3 regions of the Desulfovibrio sp. SGI.169 genome follow, and region 1 is predicted to be linked to each of the others. Evidence: predicted binding sites of a transcription regulator. Region 1 holds the regulator's gene; each other region holds the start of a gene.

What was found. The regulator sigma-54, encoded in region 1, starts transcription at its own class of promoters, with help from an activator protein. The targets are predictions, from matches to a motif close to CTGGCACGGNNNNTGCTT.
Region 2: ACQRA4_RS12895 (ammonium transporter) is a predicted target of sigma-54. The motif match lies at 3,719-3,736, and genes of this name have one in related genera.
Region 3: ACQRA4_RS09930 (flagellar hook protein FlgE) is a predicted target of sigma-54. The motif match lies at 4,565-4,582, and genes of this name have one in related genera.

What each region holds. Positions count from the first base shown of each region.
Region 1 covers NZ_JBNPLS010000020.1:1,804-7,632, forward strand. Annotated here, with positions in the region: gene ACQRA4_RS10150 (PTS sugar transporter subunit IIA) at 1-165, opposite strand, end outside; gene rapZ (RNase adapter RapZ) at 200-1,147, opposite strand; gene hpf (ribosome hibernation-promoting factor, HPF/YfiA family) at 1,217-1,756, opposite strand; gene rpoN (RNA polymerase factor sigma-54) at 1,793-3,220, opposite strand; gene ACQRA4_RS10170 (CTP synthase) at 3,628-5,271, opposite strand; gene ACQRA4_RS10175 (phosphoribosylformylglycinamidine synthase subunit PurQ) at 5,474-5,829, shown strand, end outside.
Region 2 covers NZ_JBNPLS010000043.1:2,145-7,973, reverse strand. Annotated here, with positions in the region: gene ACQRA4_RS12920 (MFS transporter) at 1-147, shown strand, start outside; gene hypB (hydrogenase nickel incorporation protein HypB) at 206-865, opposite strand; gene tnpA (IS200/IS605 family transposase) at 1,012-1,353, shown strand; tRNA gene ACQRA4_RS12905 (tRNA-Glu) at 1,486-1,562, opposite strand; gene ACQRA4_RS12900 (sigma-54 interaction domain-containing protein) at 1,736-3,361, shown strand; gene ACQRA4_RS12895 (ammonium transporter) at 3,911-5,119, shown strand; gene ACQRA4_RS12890 (P-II family nitrogen regulator) at 5,146-5,484, shown strand; gene ACQRA4_RS12885 (glutamine synthetase III) at 5,521-5,829, shown strand, end outside.
Region 3 covers NZ_JBNPLS010000019.1:5,515-11,343, reverse strand. Annotated here, with positions in the region: gene ACQRA4_RS09950 (3-phosphoshikimate 1-carboxyvinyltransferase) at 272-2,011, shown strand; gene ACQRA4_RS09945 (MbtF) at 2,365-2,793, opposite strand; gene ACQRA4_RS09940 (pyridoxal phosphate-dependent aminotransferase) at 2,883-4,076, shown strand; gene ACQRA4_RS09935 (rhodanese-like domain-containing protein) at 4,087-4,524, shown strand; gene ACQRA4_RS09930 (flagellar hook protein FlgE) at 4,691-5,829, shown strand, end outside.

The DNA.
Region 1 (5,829 bases):
GCGGCGTACTGTCTCGGAAACTTCATGCGCAACATCAACACTGATGGAACTACAGTCGCTCAACGGGCCCAGAATGAACTCGGCAGTGCGCAGCATGGCTGAACCGTAGTCCGCATGCGCAACCAGAATTATTCCGACTTGTGCCGTCTTGTTTTCATCCGTCATGGCATTCCTCGCGGGTCACAGCCTGCCAGCTTTTTCAGCCAAGTTCAAGATGCCGGTGCTCCAGAGAAGCCGGATAGTCCGCCTGCCGGAGCGCCTGCGCCAGTTCCTCCGCCATAGCCACAGAACGGTGCCGCCCTCCGGTGCAGCCCACGGCAATGGTGACGCGGTAACGGCCTTCGGCCTCCATCAGCGGCAGTATAAAAAGAAGCAGATCCAGCAGTTTCTTGCGAAATTCCACTGCGCTGGCCGAGGCGAAAACATAGTCGGAGACGGCCTTGTCTTTGCCGCACAGCGGGCGCAAATCTTCCACAAAATATGGATTGGACAGGAAACGCAAATCAAAAACCATGTCCGCTTCGCGGGGAACCCCGTACTTGAAGCCAAAGGAAATTACATTGACGCGTATGGCGCGCAAATTTTCCTTGTTGCCGCTCCAGCGCTTCTGAATGGAACGCCGCAGGTCATGGATGGAAAAACGCGAAGTGTCGATGACCAGATCAGCCATTTCCCGCAGGACACGCAGGCGGTTGCGCTCGGCGGCAAGAGCGGCCTCAAGGCCCATGCCCTCGCGTTCCAGAGGATGCGGGCGGCGGGTGGTGGCGTAGCGTCGCATGAGCACCTGCGCCTCAGCCTCCAGAAACAGCAACAGCGGTCGGATGCCCCTGGCGGCCATGACGCTCAACGCATCGTTGATTTCATCCAAAAAATTGCTCTGGCGCATGTCCATGCCCAGGGCAATGCCCCGGAAATGGCTCATGGAAGACCGCTCCATCATGCCGGCCATTTCCGGCGCCAGGCTCGCGGGCAGACCGTCAACGGTAAAATAGCGCAAGTCCTCAAAGACTTGCAGAGCGGTGCTTTTACCGGCGCCGGAAAGGCCGGTGACAATGCAAACCTGCACGGCGCGTGTGGCGGTTTCGGAACCGACCCCGGTCAAATCCGCGCCGGAAGGCTTGCGACAGGGAGCGTGTGGCGTGTTCATGGCATATTCGCGGACGCCGCCGAACCGGAGCGGAAACCCACCGGCCCGGCGGATCAAACATGGCTCAACCTACAGCACGGGGTCAATCAGGGCATAACCGCTGGTGCGACGCCGGTAGACCACATTGACGCGATTGCTTTCAGCATTGAGAAATACCAGAAACTCGCTGCCGATGGCATCCAGCTGCATCAGCGCCTCATCCAGATGCAACGGCTTGGGGGCGAAGCGGTCTGTACCCACCACGGGCTGATTTTCTTCATGCTGGGCTTCCAGGTTATAGGTGAAGACATCCACCTCAGTGTTGCGGGCCTTGCGGCGCTGCTCCTTGACCCTGGAAACCTGCCGCTTGATCTGAGCCTCCACCTTGTCAACCACAAGATCAATGGCCGCATACATATCGGAAGTCTGCTCTGTGGCATTGATGTGCAGCCCCTCACCGCTGACGGTTACTTCGCAGCGGTGGCGGAACTTGTCCACTGTGAGCACGACGTTTACTTCCAGACCGGCGGATTTGCCGTAAAAACGCCCCAGCTTTTCCATGCGGCGGCGGGCATACTTCTTCAGATGATCGGAGGCCTCAAAGTTCTTGAACGCAAAAGATATATTCATGTTTCCTCCTTGGGATTGCAAAGCACCGCTGCGGGATCAGAAGTGCTCCTTGCGACGTGACGACGAGGGAATATCCAGCGCCGTGCGGTATTTTGCCACAGTGCGGCGGGCTATGTTCACTTTCAGGCGTTCCTTGAGCATCTCGCCGATGCGTTCGTCGCTCAGGGGCCCCTTGGGGTCCTCATCGGCAATAAATTTCTTGATCAGGGCCTTGACGCTTTCCGAGCCGACCTGACTGCCGTCATCCAGCTCAAGACCGCTGTTGAAGAAAAACTTCAGTTCAAAAATTCCGTGAGGCGTGGCCACATATTTATTGCTGGTAATTCTGCTGACCGTGGATTCATGCATGCCGATATCATCGGCTATGTCTTTCAGAATCAGCGGAGCCAGCCTGGTGACGCCGTTCTCAAAAAAAGGCCGCTGATGGCGCACAATGCTTTCCACCACCTTGTACAGCGTGCGCTGACGCTGGTACAGGCTCTTGATCAGCCAAGTGGCCGAACGCATTTTTTCTGCAAAGTATTCCTTTTCCTTGTCCGAGGAGCTTCCCATATCCATGTGATAAAGCGAAGAAAGCTGCAACTGCGGCAGCCCGTCCTCATTGAGCAGAATGACGAATTCATCGCCCATCTTGTAGACAAAGACATCCGGACTCACATAGGTGGGTTCGCCGCCGCCGAAACTCGCGCCGGGCAGCGGGTCAAGACTCTGGATGATATCAAGATATTCCTTGAGTTCCTCCATATCTAGCTTGAACTTGCGCAGCAGCGGCTTGTAGCGCTTGGCCTCCAGGTCTTCCAGGTGGGATTGAACCAGCTCAAGCAAGATGGGGTCACGGTCGTAATTCAGGCTTTTCAGTTGTATCAGCAAGCATTCCCGCGCGTCGCGCGCGGCCACGCCCACGGGATCAAACAGCTGCACGCGCTCCAGCACGGTTCGCACCGCGTCGGAAGAAGATTTGGTCATCTCCGCAATTTCTTCCAGCGTGGCCTGCAAATAGCCGGAGGAAGCCAGATTGCCGATAATGACCTCGCCGATTTCTTTTTGCTCGTCGGTCAGTGTGGAGAGACGCAACTGCCAGAGCAGATGCCCTTCCAGAGAAGGCTTGGCGGCATAGCGGGCTTCCAGAGGTGAAATTTCTTCCGAGGCTTCAAACTCGCGCTGCTGCATCAGGCGGGGAGTGCTGGCAAACTCGCCGAGGTAGTCCTCCCACGAGGCGTCCTTGGCCAATTCTTTGTCATAAACCTCCTCTTCAACGCTGTCCCGGCGCTCGCTTTGGGCAGCCGAATCAACAGCGTCATCGCCGGAAGACTCTTCAAGAAAAGGATTGTCCAGCAGCTCCTGCTGAACGGTCTCCAGCAGCTCCAGACGCGAAAGCTGAAGCAGTTTGATGGCCTGCTGCAGTTGCGGCGTCATGACCAACTGCTGGGCCAATTTCAATTGCTGACGAAGTTCCAGTGCCATGACCGCTCTTTTACGCTGACGAGGTGAAATATTTAACAAATTTTCTATTTACAAGAATTGTGCCACATGCTGACAATTTATGCAATAGCCGAAGGCTGCGACAAGATGCGGTGGAATAGGCCCGCGCCGGCGGTTCGCCCAGACCGGCAGTCTGCTGACCCGCGCGCGAAAAGGGAGACGTTTCGCCTCCCTTTTCGCGCCAGACTATTGACGAAGCACGCTTTGCGATGTTTGCGCCGTTCAGGCCGCTTGCGCGGCTGAAAGACACGAAAAGCAGCCGCTTGCGGCGCGGCAAAGCCGCGCCCCGCTCCTGATTTCCGGGGCTGCCGACACAAGTCGGCAGCCCCGGGGAGGCGAAAAGCCCACCTTTGCGCGCTTCAAGCCCGGCGGCGGGCGGCATCCCGCATTCAGGCCCTGGATTGCCCCTTGGCCGCCTTGATGAACTCGCGGAACAGGGGATGGGCCGCCATGGGACGGGACTTGAACTCAGGGTGAAACTGACAGCCCAAAAACCAGGGATGGTCAGGCAGTTCAATGATTTCCACCAGAGAGTCGTCCGGGGCCGTGCCGCTGAAGATCATGCCCTTCTGTCCCAGAATTTCCTTGAAGGCATTGTTAAATTCGTAGCGGTGGCGATGCCGCTCATCCACCATATCCTTTTTGTACGCCTCATGGGCCCTGGTGCCTGGCTGCACCTTGCAGGGGTAGGAGCCAAGACGCATGGTGCCGCCCTTGTCGCTGCTGGCATCGCGTTTTTCCACATTTTTGGTGCGGAAGTCGAACCACTCGGTCATCAGATAAATAACCTTGTGGTCGGACAGGGGATTAAATTCTTCTGAATTGGCATCTTCCAGACCCGCCGCATGCCGGGCAAACTCAATGACCGCGCACTGCATGCCCAGGCAGATGCCAAAAAAGGGCACACGCTTTTCACGGGCATAGCGGATGGCCGCTATCTTGCCTTCCACGCCGCGATAGCCGAAACCGCCAGGCACCAGAATGCCGTCACAGCCCTCGAACACCGAGGCCGCGTTCCGCTCGGTCACATTCTCGGAATTGACGTAACGCAGCTCCACCGCCACGCGGTTGGCCACGCCGCCGTGAATCAGAGCCTCGTGCAGGCTCTTGTAGGCTTCTTTCAGGTCCACATACTTGCCCACGATGGCGATAGTCACCCTGCCCTGCGGGTTGGCGCCGTCGTGAACCAGTTTTTCCCAGGATTCCAGATGCGCGTTGCGCGCGGGCAGGCGCAGCATGATGGCCACTTTCTGATCAAAGCCCTCCTCATAAAACTTGAGGGGCACTTCATAAATATTGTCCACATCCACGGAGGAAAAAACCGCATCCTGATCCACATTGCAGAACAGGGCTATTTTTTTGCGCATTTCCTGAGGGATGCTCTGCTCGCAACGGCAGAGGATAATATCCGGCTGAATGCCGATGGAAAGCAGCTCCTTGACGCTGTGCTGGGTGGGCTTGGTCTTGTGCTCGCCGGCACAGCGCAGATAGGGCACCAGAGTCAGATGAATGTTCAGACAGTTGTCGCGCCCCAGTTCCGAACGCAACTGGCGGATGGCCTCCAGAAACGGCAGGCCCTCAATGTCGCCCACCGTGCCGCCTATTTCGATAATGGCGACATCAGGCGCGTTCTCCCCCTCGGCCAGCGAAAGCACTGTTCGCTTGATTTCATCGGTAATGTGCGGGATGACCTGTACGGTGGCGCCCAGATAGTCGCCATGGCGCTCCTTGGCGATGACATGATTGTAGATGGCGCCCGATGTGGTGTTGTTCTTGCGAGACATGGGCACATTGAGGTAGCGTTCGTAGTGGCCCAGATCAAGGTCGGTCTCAGCCCCGTCGTCGGTCACGAACACTTCGCCATGCTGGAAGGGGTTCATGGTGCCGGGGTCCACATTGATATAAGGGTCCAGCTTCTGAATGGTCACCGAAAGGCCGCGCGTCTGCAGCAGCGCGCCCAGCGAAGAGGCAGCCAGGCCCTTGCCCAGTGAAGACAACACCCCGCCCGTCACAAAGATAAATTTGGTTTTCATGGCCTCCCACCTGTTTTGCTTGAAAGCGCGATTCCGCGTATCCGGTTGCTGATACACCAGATCAATTTTTTTGGCTAGCATTGACTAAGTCTGGCAAGGTACGTAGTGTATTTTTCCCCTTCCGGCATACGTTCCGGCCCGCGCCAGGGGCGTTTCTCCAGGCCGGGCGTCTTTCAGGCTGCTCCAAGGAGGCTCCTCCCGCATGGCTACGGTCAATACACTGGTCATCACCGGCTACGGCACCAATTCGCATCTGGAAACCGCGCATACGGCCCGTCTGGCCGGTTCCGACAGAGCCGACGTCGTGCATTTCTCCGATCTGGTGGCGGGTGACGTGCGCCTTGCGGACTATCATTTTCTGATTTTTCCTGGCGGCTTTCTGGACGGCGACGACCTGGGCGCGGCGCAGACGGCGGCCATGCGCTGGCGCTATCTGAAAGACAGGGCGGGCACGCCGCTGCTGCAAACCCTGCGGGAATTTCTGGATCAGGGCAGGCTGATTCTCGGCATCTGCAACGGCTTTCAACTGCTTGTCAAGCTGGGCGTGCTGCCGTCTCT
Region 2 (5,829 bases), on a different contig from region 1:
TTTGATATGGGTATTGGCCTGGGGCCGTACCTCTTCGGTTTTCTGGCGCCATCCATGGGCTACGGCGGCATGTACCAGGCGCTGGCCCTTACCGTGCTGGCCGCGCTGGGGCTGTATCATGTTTTGCACGGAAGGTTTGCGGGATAACGGTTCAACGCAAGGATATTTCGCCAGCCGCCGACAGGCGCGCCAAGGCCGGGCGGCTTTATGACGCCTTTTTCCCTTCGCGCATCCTGCGCAGCCAGGCATACCAGCCATCCAGGCCCGCGCCGTCGCGGCAGGAAACCTCGAAAACACTGAGGTCTTTGTTCAGCTTGGTCGCAAAGGAACGGGCGCGCGCCATATCAAAGTCCACATGGGGCAGCAGATCCACCTTGTTCAGCACCAGGGCTTTGGCCAGATTGAACAGCAGGGGATACTTCTCCGGCTTGTCGTCGCCTTCGGTCACGCTTAGCAGGGCCACCTTGGCGTCTTCGCCGCAGTCGAATTCCACCGGGCAGACCAGATTGCCCACATTTTCAATGAAGAGGATGTCCAGGCCGTCCAGTTTCAGGCTGTCCAGCGCTGTAAGCACCATATTGCTGTCCAGATGGCAGCCGCCATCGGTGTTGATCTGCACGGCCTGCGCTCCGGTGGCCGCCACCCGGCGGGCGTCGTTGTCGGTTTGCAGATCGCCCTCGATGACCGCCATGCGAAATTTCCCGGCCAGATCGCGCAGGGTTCGCTCAAGCAGCGAGGTTTTGCCCGCGCCGGGAGAGCTGATCAGGTTGAGCGCCAGAATTTTGCGCTCGCTCAACCGCCGCCGCACATGGGCCGCCATTTTTTCGTTGGCTTCCAGAATATTGCGCACCACGGGAATTTGCATGTTCTTCTCCTTCCATCTGCGCCCCGCGATCCCGAGCAGGGTTTCTTGAAGCGGTCGTCGAAACAGTTTGCTTTTATTGTCTCCCGCAGGAGGGTCCCCCCCACCTTTAGGCGACGGCTTCAGTGTTTCTTTTGCAGGCTGCGGGCATGAGCAACTATGGCAAAAGCCCCACAGTGTCTTTTCAATTCACCCACGCCACGTATCGGAAAAGAATTTTTTCAGACGGCATCGCCCGGAGGGCCAGGTCGCTGATACGCGGCATCTGTGAGAAACATCAGGTGAAAATACTCAAAGGGCATACAGAGGAGCCCGACCATATCCATCTTGTGGTTTCGATTCCGCCAGACCGCGCTGTGAGCAGGCTGACGCGGCAACTGAAAGGCCGAACCGCCCATGCCGTGACAAACGAATTTCCCTTGTTGCGCCGCCAGTACCGGGGACGCCATTGTGGGCGCGCGGCTATTTCTGCTGTCGCAACGGCAATGTGAACGGTGGGGTGGTCAAGCAATACATTGCACAACAGGAAGATGCTGATGATATTTTCCTGATTGAGCAGGGATGGCTTTAGCCTGCTTCAGCAGGGGCTATACCGGCTTCAGCCGGTGGAGTGTCCAATTTTTTGGCGTCCCCAAGGGGATTTGAACCCCTGTCGACGGCGTGAAAGGCCGTTGTCCTGGGCCGGCTAGACGATGGGGACGGACGAAGACATCACATAAGGGAAAGTATACAGCGTGTCAAGGCTTGCATTGCGCGCAGTATGGTCAGACTACGGCAGCAGCGGCGCGCGTGCCCTCCACTTCTTCGGCGGAAGGGGGTATCCGTTTTTGCCGAAGCGTTGCAAGAGCGCGCGGCCTGAGCTATTTTTGCTTCATGCCCCGCGCCAAATCCGCCTCTCCGCTCTCGCCTGTCGCCGTTCCGTCCCCGCAGCCGGCGTCCATTGACGCGCACTGTGAGAGCCAACTTCGCCTGTTGCAGGAACTGGCGCAGCTCATGGATGCCGCCAGCGACGTGGCGCGGGCTCTGGACAAGGCTTTAGCTCTGATGGCCGTGCATCTGCACATGATGCGCGGCGCCATCACCCTGGTGTCGCCGCAGACCGGCGAGATACGCATTGAGTCATCCTACGGACTCAAACCCGCGGAGCGCCAGCGCGGTCGGTATGTGCGCGGTGAAGGCATCACCGGTCGGGTTATTGAAAGCGGTCGCGCCATGTATATTTCTGATGTCTCCGAAGAGCCGCTGTTTCTGAACAAGACCCGCTCGCGCGATCTGAAAAAAGAGGGCATATCCTTTATCTGTGTGCCCATTCGCCTCAACAACCATGTGGTGGGCGCGCTTTCCGTGGATCGCCTGCTGGCGGACGCCGCCACCCTGGAAGATGAAGTCCGTCTGCTGCTGATCATCGCCACCTTGCTGGGGCATGCGGCGCTGGAAACGCAGGAGCGAATGGACGAGGAAAGTCCGCCCTCACTGCGCCCCAGGGGATTTGTAGGCAATTCGGAAAGCATGCAGAAGGTCTATGCCCAGATTGCGCAGGTGGCTCCGTCCGCCACCACGGTTTTTTTGCAGGGCGAGTCCGGCACCGGCAAGGAACTGGCCGCCAAGGCTATCCACGCGGCCAGCGCCCGCGCGGCCCGGCCCTTCATTTCGCTCAATTGCGCGGCCCTGCCGGAAAACCTCATTGAAAGCGAATTGTTTGGACACGAGCGCGGGGCCTTTACCGGGGCCAGCGCCACCCGCAAGGGGCGCTTCGAACTGGCGCACGGCGGCACGCTGTTTCTGGACGAGGTGGGCGAACTTTCGCTGATGACCCAGGCCAAACTGTTGCGCGTCTTGCAGGAGCGCGCCTTTGAGCGTCTGGGCGGCATGGAGACCCTGCATGTGGATGTGCGCTTCATCACCGCCACAAACCGCGATCTTGAGCGGATGGCGGAGGAGGGGAAATTCCGCCGGGACTTGTTTTACCGCCTCAATGTTTTTCCTGTTTTTCTGCCCCCATTGCGTCAGCGGCCTGAGGATATTCTGCCTCTGGCCAGCCACTTTATCCAAAAATACTCGCTCGCCAACGCCCGGAGGAATGTGCGCCTTTCCCTGGCCGTCATGGATATGCTCCAGCGCTATGACTGGCCCGGCAATATCCGGGAGCTGGAGAACGTCATGGAGCGCGCCGTCTTGCTGCTGGGCCGCGAAAGCCTGGTGCTGCCCCAGCATCTGCCCCCCGCTCTGCACAGCATGCGCTGCGCCGGCCACAACGGTGAGGATCGTTGCGTTCTTCGGCCTGGCCTGACCGGCAGCCTGCGGGAGCGTCTGGATGAACTGGAGCGGGCCTGTATTGTGGAAGCCCTGGAATCCAGCCGCGGGCAGATGGGCCGGGCCGCGGCCAGCCTGGGGCTGACAGAGCGAATCATGGGGCTGCGCCTGAAAAAATACGGCATCAACTATAAGAGCTTTCGCCACGCCCGTAAGGGGGGGCGATCCGCTGACCATGACGCCTGAATACAAATCATCCAAAATGTAGATTTTGCACATAGCCCGCGCCCTGCGGGCAGCCTCGCTGAAAAGGGGCTGTTTCGCGCAATAAGGGCGGCCTTGCCTGTTTGGCGGCATCGACGCATTATAAAAACAACATAAATGTAGATTTTAAATATATCCTATAACATACTGTCATTCAACACTATCCCGCAAATGAATCCTTCGGATGCCCTCATGGGGCGAAGGACTTTTTCTTTTTTCGACAAATTTGTAGAAAAAATACTCCATCGCAAACCGTCTTCAGCCTCATCCGTTCCACATCATTTAAAAATATTCATTAAAATCATATTGATACGTCTCATGCGCCTTTACCGTCCGGCCCTGGCACGGATTGTGCCTACAGGATGCCGGAAAGCGCGGCATGTGCCGCGCCAGGGTGCAGAGAGACGCCGACTGCATCTTCAGAGTTTGGTCTGGCCGGATGGGCCCGCCGCAGGTGCCAGGTTCGTGTCGTTCCCGGGAAGACGACACGACGGAAGTTGCGGGCGGCAGCGGCCATAAGGGAGTTTTGGGATGAACGTTTCGGATACGGCTTTTATCATTATCTGCGCCACCATGGTCATGCTGATGACCCCGGCTCTGGCCCTGTTTTACGGTGGTCTGGTTCGTGCGCGCAATGTGCTTTCCACACACATGCACAGTTACGCCAGTCTGGGCCTGACTACCGTGCTCTGGGCTCTTGTGGGCTACACCCTGGCCTTTGGCGAGGACGTCGGCGGCCTGATCGGCAATTTTTCCTATCTGTTCCTGAACGGGGTCGAGGGCACGGCCGCTCCGGCGGCCTCCAATCTTCCGCACACCGTCTTTGTGGCCTTTCAGTGTATGTTCGCGGTTCTGACAGTGGCACTGGTTTCCGGCGCATACGCCGAGCGCATCCGCTTCTCGGCCATGCTGCTCTTCTCCGGCCTCTGGATGATCCTCGCCTATGCGCCCATGGCCCACTGGGTCTGGGGCGGCGGCTGGATGGCCAAGCTGGGCGCTGTGGACTTCGCCGGCGGCGCGGTGGTTCATATGGCTTCCGGCGCGGGCGCGCTGGCCTGCGCCCAGGCTCTTGGCCCCCGGCTGTCCACAGGCCCGCAGAGCTTCACACCCAATAATCTGCCCTTCACCCTGCTGGGCGGCGGCTTGCTCTGGTTCGGCTGGTTCGGCTTCAATGCTGGCAGCGCCCTGGCCGCCGGTTCGCTGGCCGGTCAGGCCCTGCTGACCACCCATCTGGCCTCGGCCTGCGGCATCCTCGGCTGGATGCTGGTGGAATGGAGGCGCACCGGCAAGCCCACCAGCCTGGGCGCCATTTCCGGCGCTCTGGCCGGTCTGGTGGCCATCACGCCCGGCGCGGGCTTTGTGGGCCTGCTGCCCGCCATGCTTATCGGCTTTATAGGCGGCATGGTCTGCTATGGCGGCGTGCTGCTCAAGAACAGGTTCGGCTATGACGACGCGCTGGACGTGGTGGGCATCCACGGTCTGGGCGGCACCTGGGGCGCGCTTGCCACCGGTCTGTTTGCCAGTGCGGCCATCAACGACGTGGACGGTCTGTTTTACGGCAATCCACATCAGCTCTGGGTGCAGTTCATCTCCGTGCTGGGCACATGGGTCTTCGCCTATGCGGTGAGCCGTCTTCTGCTCTGCGTCGTGGATGCCATTGTGGGGCTGCGCGTGGCGCCTGAAGCGGAATATGTCGGCCTGGATCTGAGTGAGCATAACGAACGCGGCTATTCGCTGTAAGCCGCAAGCGGCGAAGGGGACATCTCATGAAGAAACTGGAAATCATCATCCGGCCCGGCATGTTGGAGAGGGTCAAGGAAGAGCTCTCAAAGCTGGGCATTCACGGCATGAACTATTCGGAAATCAGGGGCTTCGGTCGCCAGCGCGGGCATACCGAAGTATACCGGGGCACCACCATGCAGGTGGACTGCCTGCCCAAGATCAAGATTGAACTGGTGCTGCACGACGAGGCCTTGGAAAAGGTGCTCAATGTCGTGGCGGCCACAGCCCGCACCGGTCAGGTGGGCGACGGCAAGATATTCATCAGCGATGTGCGGGACGCGGTGCGCATCCGCACGGGCGAACGCGGTGAAGACGCGCTGTAGGCATTCATATTTTTTGAAATGAAAGGAGACGATGGTATGAGTTCCCTCCGCAACAAGGCGGTATTCAAGGCAGTTGATGCAACGCCGGTGGTTCCCTCCAGCCAGGAGGAAAAGTCGCATGAGGCCGGCGAGATTTTCGGGCGCAACGTCTTCGGCTTTGCCGTGATGCGCAAGCGACTGCCCAAAGATGTTTACCGCAAGCTGGCCAAAACCATCCGCGACGGCGAACGCCTGAATCCGGAAATCGCCGATGTGGTGGCCAACGCCATGAAAGACTGGGCCATTGAAAATGGCGCCACCCACTATACGCACTGGTTTCACCCCATGACCGGGCTGACCGCGGAA
Region 3 (5,829 bases), on a different contig from region 1:
GCAAGTGTGGTTTGCGTCAAGCCCCTTTTGCAAAATTTCGCGGGTTCTTTACAGGCCCGCCTCCCGAACGGTATTGATTTGCAACGTTTGAAGCATAGTTGCAAAAAGAGGTCGCGTAAAGCCCCCTGTCATTTTTTCCCGCCTTGTCGGTCAAAAATATGTGTCCGCTCCCGTCGGGCGGCCCGCCGCCGCTTGCCAGCGAACGCATTTCGGGCTAACAGGCTTGCGCAGACAAAAACCCGCCGCGCGCGTTTCCCGCAGAGGACTGAGCATGACCGAGCAATCCCACGACAGCCGCCCCCGCCGCCCCTTGCGGGAGGTGGTCAGCAACATCGACCGCGACATCCTGCACCTGCTGCTGCGCCGCCACAATCTACTGGCGCGCATGCACAACAGCAAGGGCTTTCTGGAACCGACCGAGGAAAAGGCCCTGCGTGAATCATGGGAGGCCGCCGTCTCCCGCGTCAGCCGCGACGCCCGTCTTTCAAGCCGCTTTTTCTCACTGATGCAGGAAGTGGAGTTTCTGCCCCGCCCCAATGCCCAGCGCGATGAAGGAGAAGGCGCGGACAGGCAGGCCGACGGCCCGGAACGCCGCCCGGCCTTCAATCTGGCTCCGCCGCTCAGGCCCGCGCGCCTGACCATGCCCGCGCCCCTGGCCTGCCGGGCCACGCGCGCCTGGCTCATGCTGGCCGCCGCTTCGGGCCAGGCCGTGCGCATTGAGCCCTGCCTGATGAACGACCCTGTCGTGGACTGCGTAAAAGCGCTCAATCAACTCGGCGCCGCTCTCAATCGTGAGGAAGACGGCGTCACCGCCCGCGAAACAACGCCCGCGGGCGCGCCGGACAAGGTGCTGCACGTGGGCGACAGCGCCTGGAATTTCTTTCTGCTTCTGGGCCATTATCTGGGCCGTCCCTCGCGGGCCAAGTTCACTGGCGAAAGCAGCCTCAAGCTGGCCGATTTCTCCGCCGTGCGGCGTTTTCTGCCCCAGCTGGGCGCGCGGCTCGTTCATGTGGTTCCCAAAAGCGACGGCCTGCCCGCGCGGCTGGAATGCTCCGGCATTCTGCCCGATGTCGCGGCTCTGCCCGCCGATGTGCCGGCAGAGCTGGCCGAGGGCGTTTTGCTGGCCGCGCCCTTCTATGAACGCCCCCTGACGCTGGATCTGGCGGCGCACCCGCAACGGCGCTTGATTCTGGCCCGCGTGTCGCCCATTCTGCGCGCCGCGGGCGCGGACATCAGCGTGACGGAAGGCCGCGTGCGGGTTGCTCCCACCCCTCTCCGCCTGCCCGCGCGGCCCCGGCTGCCCCTGGAGCCGGAACTGGCCGTCTTTTTGCTGGCGCTGCCTCTGGCGCTCTCCGGCGAGACGCGCCTGAACGGCGATTGGCCGCAATGGCCGGGAACTCAGGCCGCCTGGGAGCTGCTTCAGGCTCTGGGCCTGGATCTGCGCCGCGAACAGGCCGGAGAGAACGGACGGGACGGCGCGGTACGCGCCCGGGCCGCCGCGCCCCTGAAGCGCGCCTTGCTCACGACCCTGCCCGCCGGGCTTCTGGCCGAACTGCCCGCGGGCTGGACGCCGTTGCCCGCGGCCCTGGCCGCCTGCGCGGCCTTGCGCGACGGCGAGGCGAGTCTGCCCGATCTGCCCGGCGCGGATATGAATGACGTGACCAGCTTTCTCCATGCCGTGGGTCTGGAGCGGAAGGAGGAGGGCGGCTTGTGCAAAATAGCGCAAGAAGACGCGCGACAAAATGCCGCGCAAGCCTGGAACGCCCCCTCGCCACTCTGGGCCCTGGCCCTGGCCCTGGCCGCCTGCGCGCGCGGCGCGGGCAGCCAGGGTTTCCGCCTGGGCAACCCCGGCATCATGACCAGCCTGTACCCGGCCTTCTGGAACCTGTATAACGCCCTGCCCGAACCGGCGACCAGAAAAACCGCCGCCGGCAACACGGCGGCGGCCCCCGCGCGGCGGCGGATCATCACCACGGCCGTGGCCGTGCCGCCGGAACTCAAGGAAGACTAGCGTCTAATTGCAAAAATTCCGCGCGGAACTCCGCGAAGAATTTTTGCGGGATCGTTCGTGAAAAAAACGTGGTTTTTCGTGAATGAACCCGGCCGCGCCGCCGCGAAATCCCTACGGATTTTGTGGTGTCTGCTTTTGCAAGCAGGCGCTGGCAAAGGCCACTGCCGCCACAGCGCCGCCGCTTGCAGAAAAACGCGCCCGCGACGGCGTGAACGGACGGACGGAGCTTATGCGCGCCGCCATGCCGGCGGGCGCGCCTGTTCGGTCTGCCTTTGCGCGACGCCGGCATAAAACAGGAACCCCGCCGGACTGATCGGGCGGGGTTCCTGTTGCGAAAGGCATGGACGCGGGGCCTATTCCTGAGTAAAACGATAGAGCCGCACGGCCAGAGGCTGCATGCTGTCCTTGCCCATGGCTGAAACCACAAAGGCGTAGTCCCGGCTTTCGCCCGCCGGGGGGCAGGGGCCGCGATAATGGCGGGTAAGGCCGCCTTCAGGGATGACGCCCGAACCGTCATTGAGCCAGGAGCCGCCGCCGAAGAAACGCTCTTCGTCGCCGTATTCCACCAGGCGCACGTCAAAAGACCGCGTGCCGGCGGGCATGTCGGCAACGGCGATTTCAGGGGAAATGCGCGAACAGCGGTGCACGTCACGCAAGCTGACGACAATGGACATGCCCTGTTCCCGCTCGGCTTCTTTGGCGGAGCAGGCGGGCAGCAGCAAAGCGGCGAAAAGCGAGGGCACAAAGAATCGCGCCGTTTTTGCGAATATGGTCAGACGCATTCGTATCCTCCGGTGGAGATTGCATTCTGTATCTCAGCAAAGCTATAACCAATACTCATGACGAAGACAACAACCAGCAGGAGTCTCCTATGTCAATTCTTGCAGACAGCGTAAGCGGATATCTGGGCAACGCTTCGTGGATACGCCGCATGTTCGAGGCGGGGGGGCAGCTCAAGGCGCGCTACGGCGCGGAAAATGTCTATGACTTCAGCCTGGGCAACCCCGATCTGCCCGCGCCGCCCGCCGTGGCCGAAGGGCTGCGCGACTTCGCCGGGCACGCGGGCGAGCCCTTTGCCTTCGGCTATATGCCCAACGGCGGCTTCCCCTGGCTGCGCGAAAAGCTGGCCGCCCACCTCAGCGCCGAGCAGGGCGTCAGGCTCACGGCTGACGATGTATTGTTGACCTGCGGCGCGGCGGGCGGGCTGAACGCCTTTCTGCGGGCCGTGCTCAATCCCGGCGAGGAGTTGATCAGCTTTGCCCCCTATTTCGTGGAATACGGCTTTTATGCGGCCAACCACGGCGGCGCGTTCAGGGCCGTCATGAGCCGCAAGGACACCTTTGCCCCGGATCTCGCCGCTCTGGAGGAAGCCGTCAGCGAAAAAACGCGGGTGGTGCTCATCAACTCCCCGCACAACCCCACGGGCGTCATCTACAGCCGCAAAGAGCTCACCGCCCTTGCCGAGCTTCTGGAAAACAAGAGTCAGGAATACGGACGGCCCATCTGGCTGGCGGCGGACGAGCCGTACCGCTTTCTGGCCTATGACGGCGCGGAAGTGCCTTCGGTGCTTCCCCTCTACCCGTACGCCGTGGCCATCAGCTCCTTTTCCAAAAATCTTTCCCTGCCCGGCGAACGGGTGGGTTATGTGGCCCTCTCGCCCCGCCTGCGGGAAAAGGCCGAACTCATGGCCGGGCTGACCCTGACCAACCGCATTCTGGGCTTTGTCAACCCGCCGGTCATCGGCCAGCACATCATGGCCAGGGCGCTGGGCAGCCAGGTGGACCTTTCCGTTTACGCGTCACGGCGCAAGGCCATGGCGGAAGTGCTGCGCGACGCCGGCTATGATTTTCAGACGCCCGCGGGCGCGTTCTACTTTTTCCCCAAAGCGCCGGGCGGGGATGACGTGGCCTTTGTCAATCGCCTGCTGGAAGAACGCGTGCTGGCCGTGCCCGGATCGGGCTTCGGCTGCCCCGGTTATTTCCGCCTGGCCTTCTGCGTGGGCGAAAACGTGATACGCAGCGCCGCCGACGGCTTTGCCAAGGCGCTGGCGGCCTTCCAAAAGTAAAGGCATGGCCATGTTCCGGCATTCTTTTCCGACTTCCGGCCGCGCCATTGCGCGTGGCCTGCCGGCCCGCGCGCTGCTCTGCGCCGCGTTCTGCCTTCTGCTTCATGCCTGGCCTGACGCGGCCCGGGCCAGAGACATCGGCACGCGGGAAGCGGCGGCTCTGCTTCAGTCTCCGCCACAGGGCCTGCTGATTCTGGATGTGCGCACGCCTGACGAGTTTCGGCGGGGGCATCTGCCCGGCGCGCGCAATATGGACTTTTTCGGCGGTCGCTTTGATCTGGAGGCGGCGGCCCTGCCCAGGGAACAGCCCGTGCTGCTCTACTGCCGCACGGGGCGGCGCTCCGCCGAAGCCGCCGAAACGCTGGAAAAGGCCGGGGTCAAGACCATATTGCATATGAACCAGGGCATTGAGGCCTGGCAGGCGGACGGTCTGCCCCTGGAAAAATAGAGACGGGCCGGTCGCGCCGCCGCGCCGGATTGCGATGCCATTGGCACGAATACTGCTTTATTACGGGGCGGAGAGGAATATTTTTCCTCTTCGCCCATTTGATTGCGGGCAGGAAAACTTTAAGAACGCCAGGTCTTGAAGGTAATCCGTTTCAGGAGGCGGCAGCGTGAATTCGGCACTGTATATCGGCGCCACCGGCATGAAGGGTCTGAGCCAGGGCATGCAGGTGACCACCAACAATCTGGCCAATGTGAGCACCATCGGCTACAAGCAGCAGAGCATTCTGTTCTCTGACCTGATCTACACAGGCCAGGCCGGCATGGGCGAATGGTGGAACAACCAGGAGGATTCGCGCGTGGCCCTGGGCCAGACCGGCAAGGGCGTGCAGGTGGACACGGTGCGCACCATCTTCACCCAGGGGGCCATGGAGTCCAGCAATACGGTCACAGACATGGCCATCAACGGCAAGGGCTTTTTCCAGGTGACCGACGGCGTGAGCCTTTACTATACCAGGGCGGGCGATTTTCGCCCGGACAACGAGGGCGTCTGGCGCACCCCCACCGGCCTGGCCCTCAACGGCTACAAATATAATGAAGACGGCAGCCTGGGCGGCCTGCAGGAAGTCAGGATCGACAAATTCGGCGTCATGCCGGGCAAGGGAACGGCGCGGGTGGATCTGACCATGAACCTGAACTCGGGTCAGGACAACGCCGTGAGTGAAGACAACCCCTATTTCAGCCTGCTGAACCTCTATGACGCCACGGCCTCCAGGCCGCTTTCCAGCGGTTCCTACAATTATTCCCAGGGCATGACGCTCTACGACGCCGACGGCAACGCCCATACGGTCACGGCGTATTTTGACGGCGCGCCCGGCGGCGCTTCGGACTCCATGATCGAATTTCTTATTGCCGCCGGAGCCTCCGCCGCGGGCAAGACCGATGCCGACGGCAACGCCCTTGAGCCTTCACCGGGCGACGGCCTGCTGATGAGCGGCGTGCTGCAATTCGACGCTTCGGGCAGGTTGACGGGCATGTCCGCCTTTACGCCCGCCGCGGCAGGCAGCAAGGATCTGGCGGACTGGCAACCGGCCGAGCTGAACGGGGGCCTGCCGCAACTTACTCTGGACGGCGCGACCATGGCCGTGAACTTCGGCATCAGCGCCGCCGGAGGCTGGCGGAACGCCCCGGCTTCAGCGGCGGATGTGGGCACGGATCAGGCCAGGCTGCCCTCCATGGGCACGGACGCCGTGCGGGCTGAAGGCGCCAGCACGCTCTACAACAGCTCCGCGCCCCGCGGCGCCTATGC